DNA from 3 places in the Pseudidiomarina tainanensis genome. Region 3 is predicted to be linked to each of the others. Evidence: predicted binding sites of a transcription regulator. Region 3 holds the regulator's gene; each other region holds the start of a gene.
The links. The regulator NrdR, encoded in region 3, represses ribonucleotide reductase genes. The targets are predictions, from matches to a motif close to AAACACNANATNTNGTGTTT.
Positions count from the first base shown of each region.

Region 1: nrdA (class 1a ribonucleoside-diphosphate reductase subunit alpha) is a predicted target of NrdR. The motif match lies at 1,880-1,899, and genes of this name have one in related genera.
Region 2: nrdG (anaerobic ribonucleoside-triphosphate reductase activating protein) is a predicted target of NrdR. The motif match lies at 2,130-2,149, and genes of this name have one in related genera.

Region 1 is NZ_FOYU01000001.1:439,442-443,709, reverse strand. It holds gene gyrA (DNA topoisomerase (ATP-hydrolyzing) subunit A) at 1-56, opposite strand, end outside; gene ubiG (bifunctional 2-polyprenyl-6-hydroxyphenol methylase/3-demethylubiquinol 3-O-methyltransferase UbiG) at 199-909, shown strand; gene BM292_RS02115 (HAD family hydrolase) at 888-1,562, shown strand; gene nrdA (class 1a ribonucleoside-diphosphate reductase subunit alpha) at 1,941-4,268, shown strand, end outside.
Region 2 is NZ_FOYU01000002.1:314,794-319,061, forward strand. It holds gene nrdD (anaerobic ribonucleoside-triphosphate reductase) at 1-1,610, opposite strand, end outside; gene nrdG (anaerobic ribonucleoside-triphosphate reductase activating protein) at 1,644-2,096, opposite strand; gene BM292_RS08350 (nitric-oxide reductase large subunit) at 2,499-4,268, shown strand, end outside.
Region 3 is NZ_FOYU01000001.1:843,919-848,186, forward strand. It holds gene ribBA (bifunctional 3,4-dihydroxy-2-butanone-4-phosphate synthase/GTP cyclohydrolase II) at 1-743, opposite strand, end outside; gene ribD (bifunctional diaminohydroxyphosphoribosylaminopyrimidine deaminase/5-amino-6-(5-phosphoribosylamino)uracil reductase RibD) at 740-1,855, opposite strand; gene nrdR (transcriptional regulator NrdR) at 1,848-2,297, opposite strand; gene glyA (serine hydroxymethyltransferase) at 2,317-3,573, opposite strand; gene ettA (energy-dependent translational throttle protein EttA) at 3,721-4,268, shown strand, end outside.

The sequences.
Region 1 (4,268 bases), 400 kb from region 3:
CTTTTCAGTTCGTCTTCAATATTGACCGGAACGACTTCTCTGGCGAGATCACTCATAGTAGTTATATCCCTAAACGCTCTGTCTTTCTTATAATTCGTACGATAGCGCATTGTACCCGTAGCGAGCCGCTATCGCATCTTTTTTTATCCCTGTAGGTTGAGTACACTGTACCGACTTTTAAGCCGTAGCAGAAGCCCTATGACCGCAAATTCGAATGTAGATCCAGCAGAAATTGAAAAATTTAGCGCCATTGCCTCCCGTTGGTGGGACCCCGAAGGTGAATTTAAACCACTTCACCTCATTAATCCGTTGCGCCTTGATTATATTTTGCGTCACTGCGACGGTGTCTTTGGACAAAAGATTTTAGACATTGGCTGTGGCGGCGGCCTCTTGGCTGAAGGTTTAGCAAAAGCTGGTGCAACAGTTACTGGTATCGACATGGCAGAACAATCGCTGCAAGTTGCGCGTCTGCATGCCCTTGAAAGCCAACTTTCAATTGATTATCAGTGTATTCCCGCTGAGCAATTTGCGCAGGAGCACGCAGCGCAATTCGACGTGGTCACTTGTTTAGAAATGCTTGAACACGTGCCTGATCCCGGCGCCATTGTCCAAGCCGCTGCCAATGCTGTGAAGCCAGGTGGTTATGTATTTTTCTCCACGTTAAACCGAAACGTCAAATCATGGCTATTAGGTATTGTTGCCGCTGAATATGTATTGGGCTGGGTGCCAAAAGGAACACACCAGCATCAAAAATTTATTCAGCCAGCCGAACTACTGCGCATGACTGATGCAGCAGGCCTTGACGCGCAAGCCATGACCGGTATGCACTATTTACCGTGGCGTGGTTTTTATCTTGATAATTCGAATGTGGATGTGAATTACATCGTATGTCTACACAAGCCAAGTTAGCACCACCGCAAGCGGTCTTGTTTGATCTCGACGGGACCTTGTTAGATACCGCGCCAGATCTCGGCGCGGCCTTGAATACGGTACTTGCCGCCGAGCAGCGTCCCTTAGTCAGTCCTGCAGAATACACGCCGCTAGCGTCGCATGGATCTGCTGGGCTGTTACGCTACGCCTACGGTGATGAGTTTGAGCAACGTAGCGATGAACTACGCAGCGCTTTTTTAGATGCCTATGCCGCCCAAATTGCCGTACACACGCAATTATTTGATGGCGTTGCAGGCTTGCTCGAGCAATTGCATCAGCAACACATCGCGGTGGCAATTGTCACGAACAAACCACAAGCACTGACGCAACAGTTAGTGCCGCACTACCCACAGTTGGCGACAATTGAGGTGGTAGTCAGTGGCGATACGCTGCCGGTAGCAAAGCCTGATCCTGCGCCGTTGCTGCATGCTGCAAGCCATCTTGGTATTGAAGCCCAGCACTGCTGGTATGTGGGAGATGCCGAACGTGATATAGAAGCTGGTCGGCGCGCTAACATGTTCACTGTGCTGGCCGAATATGGTTACATCAGCACCAATGATAACATCCAAAGTTGGGGCGCAAATGCGCAAATTACCCACCCGCTAGAATTAGTCCGATTGTGGTCAAATTAATTGTTTAACACTACATCTTGTGGGTGAGCCGACTCACCCATCAAGATCTTGTAAAAGCCTTGTTAAACGTGGCTTATAAATTTGTTATCTGAACATTGCATTTAACAGACAAAAAAATAATAAGAAAATTTTTTTTCTGGCTTGATTTTCCTAAGTCGCTTTATTGGCAAGCGTTTTAGCGAAAGCTCCTACTTCGCCATGCAATTCTCGCCATTTTTTCACCGTAAATTCACTTGATCAGCGTACGATAAGTGCTAGGATACAGGTCATTCAGCTAACCCAAGATATTGTGTAAAAAACGCACGAGCGACGTCCTGTTGCACCATATCTTGTGGCTACATAAAAAACACATAACAACAATGACTATGGATGCGCCTCATGAATCAACAGCTCTTCGTAACTAAGCGTAGCGGCGAACGTGAACCTTTGAACTTGGACAAAATCCACCGCGTTATTAGCTGGGCCGCCGAAGGCCTGAACGACGTTTCAGTGTCACAAGTTGAGATCAAATCACACATTCAGTTTTATGATGGCATTAAAACTGAAGACATTCATGAAACCATTATTAAAGCTGCAGCGGACTTAATCTCTGAAGAAGCGCCTGATTATCAGTACATGGCCGCTCGCTTAGCGATTTTCCATTTGCGCAAGTTGGCATACGGGCAGTTCGAGCCACCGCATTTGTATGATCAAGTCACCAAAATGGTTGAGTCAGGTCGTTACGATAAGCACTTGTTAACCGATTACAGCAAAGAAGAGTTCGAACAAATGAATGATTTTATTGATCATTCACGTGATTTGAACTTCTCGTATGCTGCAGTAAAACAACTGGAAGGTAAGTATCTCGTTCAGAACCGTGTTACCGGCGACATCTATGAAAGTGCTCAATTTTTATATGTTCTGGTAGCGGCTTGTTTATTTGCCAACTATCCGAAAGATACACGATTAGATTATGTCAAACGCTTCTACGATGCGACGTCACAGTTCAAAATCTCGCTACCAACGCCAATTATGGCGGGCGTGCGTACGCCAACGCGTCAGTTTAGTTCGTGCGTATTAATTGAAGCAGGTGACAGCCTCGATTCTATCAACGCAACCGCAAGCGCTATTGTGAAATACGTATCGCAACGCGCTGGTATTGGTATCAATGCAGGTCGTATTCGTGCACTCGGTAGCCCAATTCGCGGCGGTGAAGCGTTCCACACCGGTTGTATCCCGTTCTATAAATACTTCCAAACAGCTGTAAAAAGCTGTTCGCAAGGTGGCGTTCGTGGCGGCGCAGCTACCCTCTTCTATCCGCTTTGGCATTTAGAAGTAGAGAGCTTGTTGGTGCTTAAGAACAACCGAGGTGTTGAAGAGAACCGTGTACGCCACCTCGATTATGGCGTGCAATTTAACCGAGTTATGTATCAGCGTTTGATTAAAGACGACTACATCACATTATTTAGCCCGTCTGACGTACCTGGTTTATACGATGCATTCTTTGCTGATCAAGACGAATTTGAGCGTTTATACAAACAGTATGAAGCCGATGAATCAATTCGTAAGAAGCGCATCAAAGCAATCGAATTGTTTAGTCTGTTTATGCAAGAGCGTGCCAGCACTGGCCGTATTTATTTGCAAAACGTTGACCATTGCAACACCCATAGCCCATTTGATCCGAAAGTGGCGCCGATTCGCCAGAGCAACTTGTGTCTGGAAATCGCGCTGCCAACGAAACCGTTGGCGCACGTGAACGATGAAGAAGGTGAAATTGCCCTATGCACGCTGTCCGCCTTTAACTTAGGCGCGATCAAATCACTGGACGACTTGGAAGAGATGGCTGAATTAGCCGTGCGCGCGCTTGATAGCCTCCTCGACTACCAAGAATATCCAGTGCCGGCAGCGCGTAATGCCACCATGGGGCGCCGTACCTTAGGTATCGGTGTAATCAACTACGCATATTACTTAGCGAAAAATGGCGTGCGCTATTCTGATGGCTCGGCCAATGGCCTAACGCACCGTACTTTCGAGGCAATTCAGTACTACCTCATGAAGGCCTCGATGAACCTGGCGAAAGAAATGGGTGCGTGTCCGAAGTTTAACGAAACAACATACTCAAAAGGCATCATGCCGATTGATACCTATAAGAAAGATCTCGATACCGTTTGTAGCGAACCATTGCATTACGATTGGGATAGCCTGCGCGAAGATGTTATGAAGTACGGCATGCGTAACTCAACCTTGTCAGCATTGATGCCATCTGAGACGTCGTCGCAAATCTCAAATGCAACCAATGGTATTGAGCCGCCACGCGGACATATCAGCGTCAAAGCATCGAAAGACGGGATTACCAAACAGGTTGTTCCAGAGTACGAGACCTTGAAGCAAGCGTATGAACTTCTGTGGCAGATTCCAAGTAACAAAGGTTATTTAGAGCTGGTTGGTATTATGCAGAAATTTGTCGATCAGACGATTTCAGCGAATACCAATTACGACCCGAACAAGTTCGAAGCCGGCAAAGTACCTATGAAGCAATTGCTACAAGACTTGCTGTATGCCTACAAACTTGGTGTCAAAACATTGTATTACCACAACACGCGTGACGGTGCATCTGACAACCAGGTGGATCTCCGCGATAAAGTTGAAGCCAAAACACGTGAAGAAGAAAATCAACAAGCAACTGTGGCGGTCGTTGAAGAAGACGATGATTGTGCCGGTGGTGCT
Region 2 (4,268 bases), on a different contig from region 3:
CAGATGGTAATTTTGACGTTGATGCAGAAGTAGTTGCAACCGGTGGTAGCGGCAATATTGAGCATCGATAAATAACCGTCTTCCGTTAGTTTTTCATCGAGGTTCAAGTGTAGCGCAGAGCCACCATCTAAGAACTCAATCAACTCATTGCCGTGCATCACGAATTTATCCAGTGAATTGGTTTGCTCATCTTCCACCACATAGAAGTAGGAGTTGTAGCAATCACGCGGGACAAAGTAGCCGTCTTCACGGTCCCACTTCGCATTTTTCACGCCAAGATTCTCAGCTGGGACAAACTCGGTGTTGAACATGTAACCGTATTCTTGCTTCGCCCGTTTGTTGGCATCGTAAATCACTTTCAAATGACGCTGCACGAATTCAATGTATTCGCGGTTATTACTGGCCACTAAACCTTGTGACTCGGCCGCTTCGACCATGCCATTGATGCCAATGGTTAAGAACTGTTTGTCCAGCGAGATAAAGCCCGCGTCATATACGGTGAGCAAGCCTGCAGCTTTGTACTCTTCCATGATGCGACGGTACGCCACTTGGTATTTATGAATTTTTTCAATTTCGGTATTGAGGTCACGGCCGTCTTGCACTAAGCGGTTCATATTGATGGTAATTACATTAATCGAGCCAGTGGCAACGCCGCCTGCCCCCAGGGTATAGCTAAAAGTGTTGTCGGCAATCTCACTGCGCAAACGGCAGCATGAAGCAAGAGAGTCAGCGTTTGGCGATAAGTAGACAAAGAACGAGTTACCGTCGGCAAGCTCATGTGCAATATGACGGGCAAATTGTTGGTCTTTGCATTGGCCATTGTCAGTTAACATGGCCACGGTCACCACAGGGAACGTCAGAATCGTTTTCTTGCGCTCTTCGTTAAACCAATGCAAGAAGAAGTCTTGCAGTTTGCTGACAGATTCCCAACTGCTTTTGCTAAAATCAGGGAACACGAAGTCACCGAACATACTGTCAAAGTAGTGTTGGTCGTACACAGAAATATTCCAGAATACACTTTGATAACCGCGTGCCGCCGCCGGCTGGTTCAACGCGTAAACCACATGTTGTAGGTGATTTTCGATTTCGTGACGGTGAGTTTCTAGGTAATTATCCCCGTAGTCGCGGCGCGCAAAATGGTCGAAGTACGCCAAAAATTCAACCGTCGCAACGGCGCCAGCAAACTGTGAACTCACCGCAAAAACGAAATTGACAAAGGTACCGCAGAAGCTTTCGAGATGCTTCGGAGCTTTTGATTCTCCGCCTAGCTTCGTCAAACCATCGCGTAAAAACGGATACATGGTGACCGACACACAGTACGGCTTCAAACTGGTTTCGTCATGGACGTAAATTTCGTGATCTTCAATTTGACGAATATATTCTTGGGCGAGATCAGCGCCGAACAACTCACCAATTTTCGAGCTCACTTGTTTGCGGTTTACTTGCACGAAAAAGTCCTTCATCAATTCCGCTTCAAGGGTCGCAATATTTTTCTGGGTAACGTTCGCATTGGCATCCATTTTTGAACCATCCGCAGCATTTTGGGCAGCCAAATACTGCTTGATGAAATCCATTTTCGCGTCAACTTGTTCTGGGTGTAAGCGCAGCATTGTTCTTCTCCATGTTTTTATTGATGTATCCGGTTACGTCGTGATAAACCGGCAATTCAGTAGTTGTTGATTGCGTAAGTCATAAAACTTCTGGTTGGTGGTGGGGCTATCTAAACCACCTAGCTCAGCAATCCACGGCCCCGTTTTGAGGTAGGTCAATTGTTGTTTAAGCGCCAGCGACACATCGTCATAACCGGTGTATAAACAAGTTTTGAGACCGGCATCTCGGCTTAATTTAAGCAATTCAATCAATGCTTCTGGCTGCCATTCACCGCCGAGAAACAAAACGCAGGTAATCAGGTTGCGATACTGTGCCAAACGCGCCGCGAAGTAGTCGGTAGTGAGCGCCTCGCCACTACCTACTGGCCAACTGTCGACGCTGTGGCACCCTTTGCATCCCACTGGACAGCCGGTGATGGTATAGGCAAGGGAAACCTCTCCAGGAACCTCCTGAAATACCACCTGTTCAGCACTGTATCGCAACATGAAATACCTATATATTGTGTAAGGCTATTATTAAATAACTATATATTGTGTTTCAGCATAGTCTCGGCGCACAATGCTGCTTTGATCCAGATCAATAAAAACTACCTCCAATGGGTATACCCCAAACATTCCTTTAATTTACCTCTTTAGCTCAATTTCTAATGGACGAAGGCTTTGCCATTCTATACGCGGGTAATTTCTACCGACGCGGTTGAAATGACCGCTGACGAATTGGGTTGATTTAACCCAGTAGATTTGAATAACCGTGCTATTTCAGTGAGATAAAACTTGGCACGGGGCTTGCTAGACAATCGACGTGTGCGCAACCCATTCGTAACACAGCGCAAACGTGATTAAAGGGAGAATCAACAATGCAACAACATCAACAGCCGGAGGTGCCACATGGCCGGTTATAAAAAATTATGGTGGATACTGATTGCCATTTTGGCAATTACCTTTGGTGTCCTCGGTTATTTCGGTAAAGAAGTTTACCGTGTCGCTCCGCCTATTCCGGATCAAGTGGTGACCGAATCGGGTCAAGTACTGATGACGGAAGAGACGATCCTTGATGGTCAAACTGCTTGGCAGTCGGTCGGTGGTATGCAATTGGGCTCAATTTGGGGTCATGGCGCCTATCAAGCACCGGACTGGACAGCTGACTGGTTGCACCGCGAATTGTTAGCCTGGTTAGAAATATCTGCGCAAAACCAATATGGTCAAAGCTATGAAAGCTTAACTGCGGCACAACAGAACGCGCTGCAGTTTGAGTTGAAACAAACCTATCGTAACCCACAATACAATGCGGCAACCGATACGCTGACCGTTGATGCGGTGCGAGCTGAAGCCATTGCACAAACCGCTGAATACTACAGCCGTTTGTTCAGCGATGACTTGTCACTGCGTAGTACCCGTGAAAGCTATGCCATGAAAGAAAACACATTACCAAGCGCAGAGCGTCGCGAAGTAATGACTCAGTTTTTCTTCTGGACTGCGTGGGCAGCGGCAACCGAGCGTCCTGATAGTGACGTCACTTATACCAACAACTGGCCACACGAGCCGTTAATTGATAACAAACCAAGTGCAGAAAATATCATTTGGTCTTTGGTTTCAATTATCTTATTGATCGCCGGTGTTGGTGGCTTGATTTGGGCTTGGGCGTTCTTGCGTGACCATGACGAAGAAGAGCCTGAAGCACCGAAAAAAGATCCAATTAGCTTGGTTAACTTAACACCGTCACAAAAAGCACTGGGTAAATACCTGTTCTTGGTCATGGCGCTGTTTATTGTGCAAATTTTCCTCGGTGGTTTCACCGCCCACTATACCGTTGAAGGCCAAGAGTTCTATGGCATCAACGTATCGCAGTGGTTCCCATACTCACTGGTACGTACCTGGCACATTCAGGCCGCACTATTCTGGATTGCAACTGGCTTTTTGGCTGCAGGTTTGTTCCTTGCTCCGATTATCAACGGTGGCAAAGATCCGAAATACCAAAAACTCGGTGTCGATATCTTGTTCTGGGCATTGGTTGTGGTTGTCGCTGGTTCATTCATCGGTAACTACTTAGCTATCGCGCAAATCATGCCTGAAAACCTTAACTTCTGGTTGGGTCACCAAGGCTATGAGTACGTCGACTTAGGCCGTCTCTGGCAGATTGGTAAGTTCACCGGTATCGTGTTCTGGTTAGGTTTAATGTTGCGTGGTGTTGTCGGCGCCTTCAAACAGCCTGGTGACAAAAACTTACTGGCGCTATTAACTGCTTCAGTGGTTGCGATTGGCTTGTTCTACGGCGCTGGTTTCTTCTACGGCGAGCGTACTCACATTTCAATCATGGAATACTGGCGCTGGTGGATTGTTCACCTGTGGGTAGAAGGCTTCTTCGAAGTATTTGCAACCGCAGCGTTAGCATTCATCTTCCATAGCATGGGCTTAGTGTCACGTCGTATGGCTACTGCCGCTTCATTGGCTTCAGCATCATTGTTCATGTTAGGTGGCGTACCAGGTACTTTCCACCACTTGTACTTCTCAGGTACAACAACTCCAATTATGGCTGTCGGCGCGACTTTCTCAGCGCTTGAAGTTGTACCATTGGTTGTACTTGGTTACGAAGCTTGGGAAAACTGGAGCTTACAGAAACGTGCTGATTGGATGCAACGCATTAAGTGGCCTCTGATG
Region 3 (4,268 bases):
TGATCGGGTTCAATAGCACCGTGAACCAACGCATAATGAACTTGTTTATCAATCGTGTCTTGATAGGTGATTAATTCAAACTCACCATATGCGGTTGGCAGTTTACAATGCGCTTTACGCTCAACCGTTTTCTCTTTCAACGAACGATATTCAATTAAATCAGCGATGGTACCAATCTTCAGGTCGTGCTCAGCGGCAAACTTCTCTAAATCTGGGCGACGCGCCATGGTGCCGTCTTCATTCAGAATTTCGACAATCACAGCGGCTGGTTCAAAGCCAGCTAATCGCGCCAAATCGCAACCGGCTTCCGTATGGCCAGCGCGGTTTAATACACCACCTGATTTCGCTTTCAGTGGGAAAATGTGACCCGGCATCACCAAATCAGTCGGTTGCGCATCTTTTGCTACAGCGGCTTGTACGGTGCGAGCGCGATCGGCAGCTGAAATACCGGTGGTTACGCCCTCCGCAGCTTCAATTGAAACCGTAAAGTTGGTTGCATAAGGTGAGTTATTTTGGTCCACCATGAGTGGCAAGCGCAATTGCTTACAACGTTCTTCGGTTAGCGTTAAACAGATAAGGCCACGGCCGTAGCGCGCCATAAAGTTAATCGCGGTCGGCGTGACACACTCTGCAGCTAGAATTAAATCACCTTCGTTTTCACGATCTTCATCGTCCATCAAGATAACCATTTTACCTTGACGAATATCTTCAATGATTTCTGCTGCACTATTTAATCGAGTCACGACGTTAAGTCTCCTCTCACCCGGCGCGGAACTGCAATAATCCGAAGATCTTCCGCAACCTGACGAACATCTTTAAAGGTTAATTCTGGCACTTGGCTCATGTGAGAAAATGCCGGTAAATTCAAAAGTCCAAGACCACTGGCGCCAACAAGTTTGGGCGCTAAATACACCACCACTTCATCCACTAACTCAGCGTTGAGCAAAGCACCTGCAAGCTGAGCACCGCACTCAGTCCATACTGAATTGATGTGGCGCGCTGCTAAAGCGTGCATCAGCTCTACTAAATCGATATGTTGTGTTTCGTTGCGTGTAACTGTGATGCATTCAACGTGCGCCGGCCAATTGCGTTCAACAGCCGTATCGGGTGCATGGACCACAATCACCGGGCCTAATTCTTGAAACAGCGTTTCGTTGCCGGTTAACAAGCCATGAGAGTCTATAATCACCCGTGTTGGCTGAATCACGGTTTGCGGATGACGAGCGGTCAACACCGCATTATCTGCCAGCACCGTTCGCGCGGTACTCAATATCGCGCTACTTTGGGCGCGCCAGCGATGTACATCGCGCCGCGCATCGGTACTAGTTATCCACTGACTTTCACCATTCGCGAGCGCCGTGCGGCCATCTAAGCTGGCTGCCATTTTCAACCGTAGCCAAGGACGTTGGCGTTGCATCCGTGCCACAAATCCGCAATTAAGCCCTAACGCTTGTTGCTCAAGCACGCCAACAATCACCTCAATACCATGAGCGCGAAGCCGTTCGATGCCCTCACCGCTTACTAACGGATTTGGATCTTTCATCGCCACCACAACAGCGGCAACTTCAGCTTTGATTAACGCATCTGCACAAGGCGGCGTGCGACCAAAATGACTACAAGGCTCCAACGTCACGTATGCAGTAGCACCCTTCGCTGCTGCACCTGCTTCGCGCAAGGCATGCACTTCGGCGTGCGGTTCACCAGCACGTTGATGCCAACCTTCGCCAACAATTCGATCATCGGCAACGATCACACAGCCAACCATCGGGTTTGGTGCAGTGGAAAAACGCCCTTGAGCGGCAAGCTCAAGGGCGCGTTGCATATAACGTTGATGACAAGCGAGCGGATCAGTCATTGAGACGAGCAATCTCCTCGCCAAACTCACGAATATCGTCAAAAGCTCGGTACACCGAGGCAAATCGGATATAGGCAACTTTATCGAGAGCTTTCAGGTTTTCCATCACCAAACCACCAATCACTTGACTGGTAATTTCACGCTCCCCAGTTGCCCGTAGCGATGATTTGACGTTCTGAATTGCTTGTTCCATCGCCTCTAAACTAACTGGACGCTTTTCTAGAGCGCGCAGTAGCCCGTTGCGCAACTTGTCCTCATTAAATGGCTCGCGAGTACCGTCCGATTTAATCACGCGAGGCATAATTAATTCGGCTGTTTCAAACGTAGTGAAACGCTCTTTACACTCGGTACACTCGCGCCGACGACGCACAGAGGCGCCGTCCGCAACCAATCGCGAATCAATCACTTTGGTATCTTGTGTGCCACAAAAAGGACAATGCATCGGCGTGTTCCCTCGCTAATTATTTATAAACAGGAAACTGTTTACACAATGCCTTAACTTGTTCACGAACCCGTTCGATAACACTCTCATCAGACATATTATCAAGTACGTCACAAATCCAGTTGGCGACCTGCTCTGCTTCTGCTTGCTTAAAGCCACGACGAGTAATCGCTGGGGTACCTAAACGCAAACCAGAGGTCACAAACGGTGAACGTGGGTCATTCGGAACCGAGTTTTTGTTCACGGTAATGTACGCGCGACCTAATGCTGCGTCAGCGTCTTTACCAGTAATATCTTTATCGATAAGGTCAACCAAGAACAAGTGGTTCTTAGTGCCGCCTGAAACGATTTTGTAGCCACGCTCTTGCATGACTTTAACCATCGCATTGGCGTTGTCTAAAACTTGTTGTTGGTAAGCTTTAAACTCTGGCTCCATGGCTTCTTTGAACGCCACCGCTTTAGCCGCGATAACATGGCAAAGTGGGCCGCCTTGGCTACCAGGGAATACACCACCATTGAGTTTTTTGTGCAGATCTTCGTCGTCTTTACCTGACAAAATCAAACCGCTACGTGGGCCGGCAAGTGTTTTGTGCGTAGTAGTCGTCACCACATCAGCAAAAGGCACTGGGTTTGGATATAAACCAGCAGCAACCAAGCCTGCAACGTGAGCCATATCGACTAACAAATAGGCACCAACTTCATCAGCAATTTCGCGGAATTTAGACCAATCAACAACACCTGAATAGGCCGAGAAACCAGCCACAATCATTTTTGGCTTGTGCTCAAGCGCTAATTCACGCACTTCTGCATAGTTAATTTCACCCGTTGTTTCATCCAGACCATACTGTACTGCGTTGTACAATTTACCAGAGAAGTTAACGTGTGAACCGTGAGTTAAATGGCCGCCATGCGCCAAGCTCATACCCAGCACTGTATCGCCAGCGTTTAGCAACGCCAAAAATACGGCTGAGTTGGCTTGTGAACCAGCATGCGGTTGTACGTTCGCGTACTTTGCACCGAACAGCTTTTTCGCTCGTTCAATCGCGAGGTCTTCCACCATATCGACATATTCACAACCACCGTAGTAGCGCTTGTGTGGATAACCTTCAGCATACTTGTTGGTCAGCTGTGAGCCCTGCGCTTCAAGTACACGCGGGCTGGTGTAGTTTTCTGAAGCGATTAATTCAATGTGCTCTTCTTGGCGTTGAACTTCGCCAGTCATTGCCTGCCATAAATCTGCATCGTAATCGGCAATATTCATTTCATGTTTTAACATCGGGGCTCCTGACTTCACAAACTGTCAAACGAAAATAAGTGGTGCCTAGTTTACCAATATACTTGGGTTAGCGCCAACTTAAGGGTTAAAATAAACAATTACGATTTTTGCTTAAATATATCGCCTCAAAAAGGAACGCATGCTGTTATGGCACAATACATTTATTCCATGTCGCGGGTCAGTAAAGTCGTCCCGCCGAAAAAGACGATTTTAAAAGACATTTCACTCTCGTTTTTCCCTGGCGCGAAAATTGGTGTACTCGGTTTAAACGGTGCGGGTAAATCAACGTTATTGCGCATTATGGCTGGCGTCGACAAAGAATACGAAGGTGAAGCACGTCCACTGGCTGGTATTCAAATTGGTTACCTGCCGCAAGAACCGCAACTCGATGAAGACAAAACAGTTCGCGAAACGGTTGAAGAAGCCGTTGCTGATGTGAAAAACGCATTGGCTGAGCTCGATCAAGTTTATGCGGCCTATGCGGAAGAAGATGCCGACTTTGATGCGTTGGCGAAAAAACAAGGTCAACTTGAAGCGATTATTCAAGCCAAAGACGGACACAATATCGATAACATGCTCGAGCGTGCGGCCGATTCACTCCGTCTGCCGCCGTGGGATACTAAAATCAAAGTACTCTCAGGTGGTGAACGTCGCCGAGTTGCCATTTGTCGCTTGTTACTCAGTAAGCCAGACAT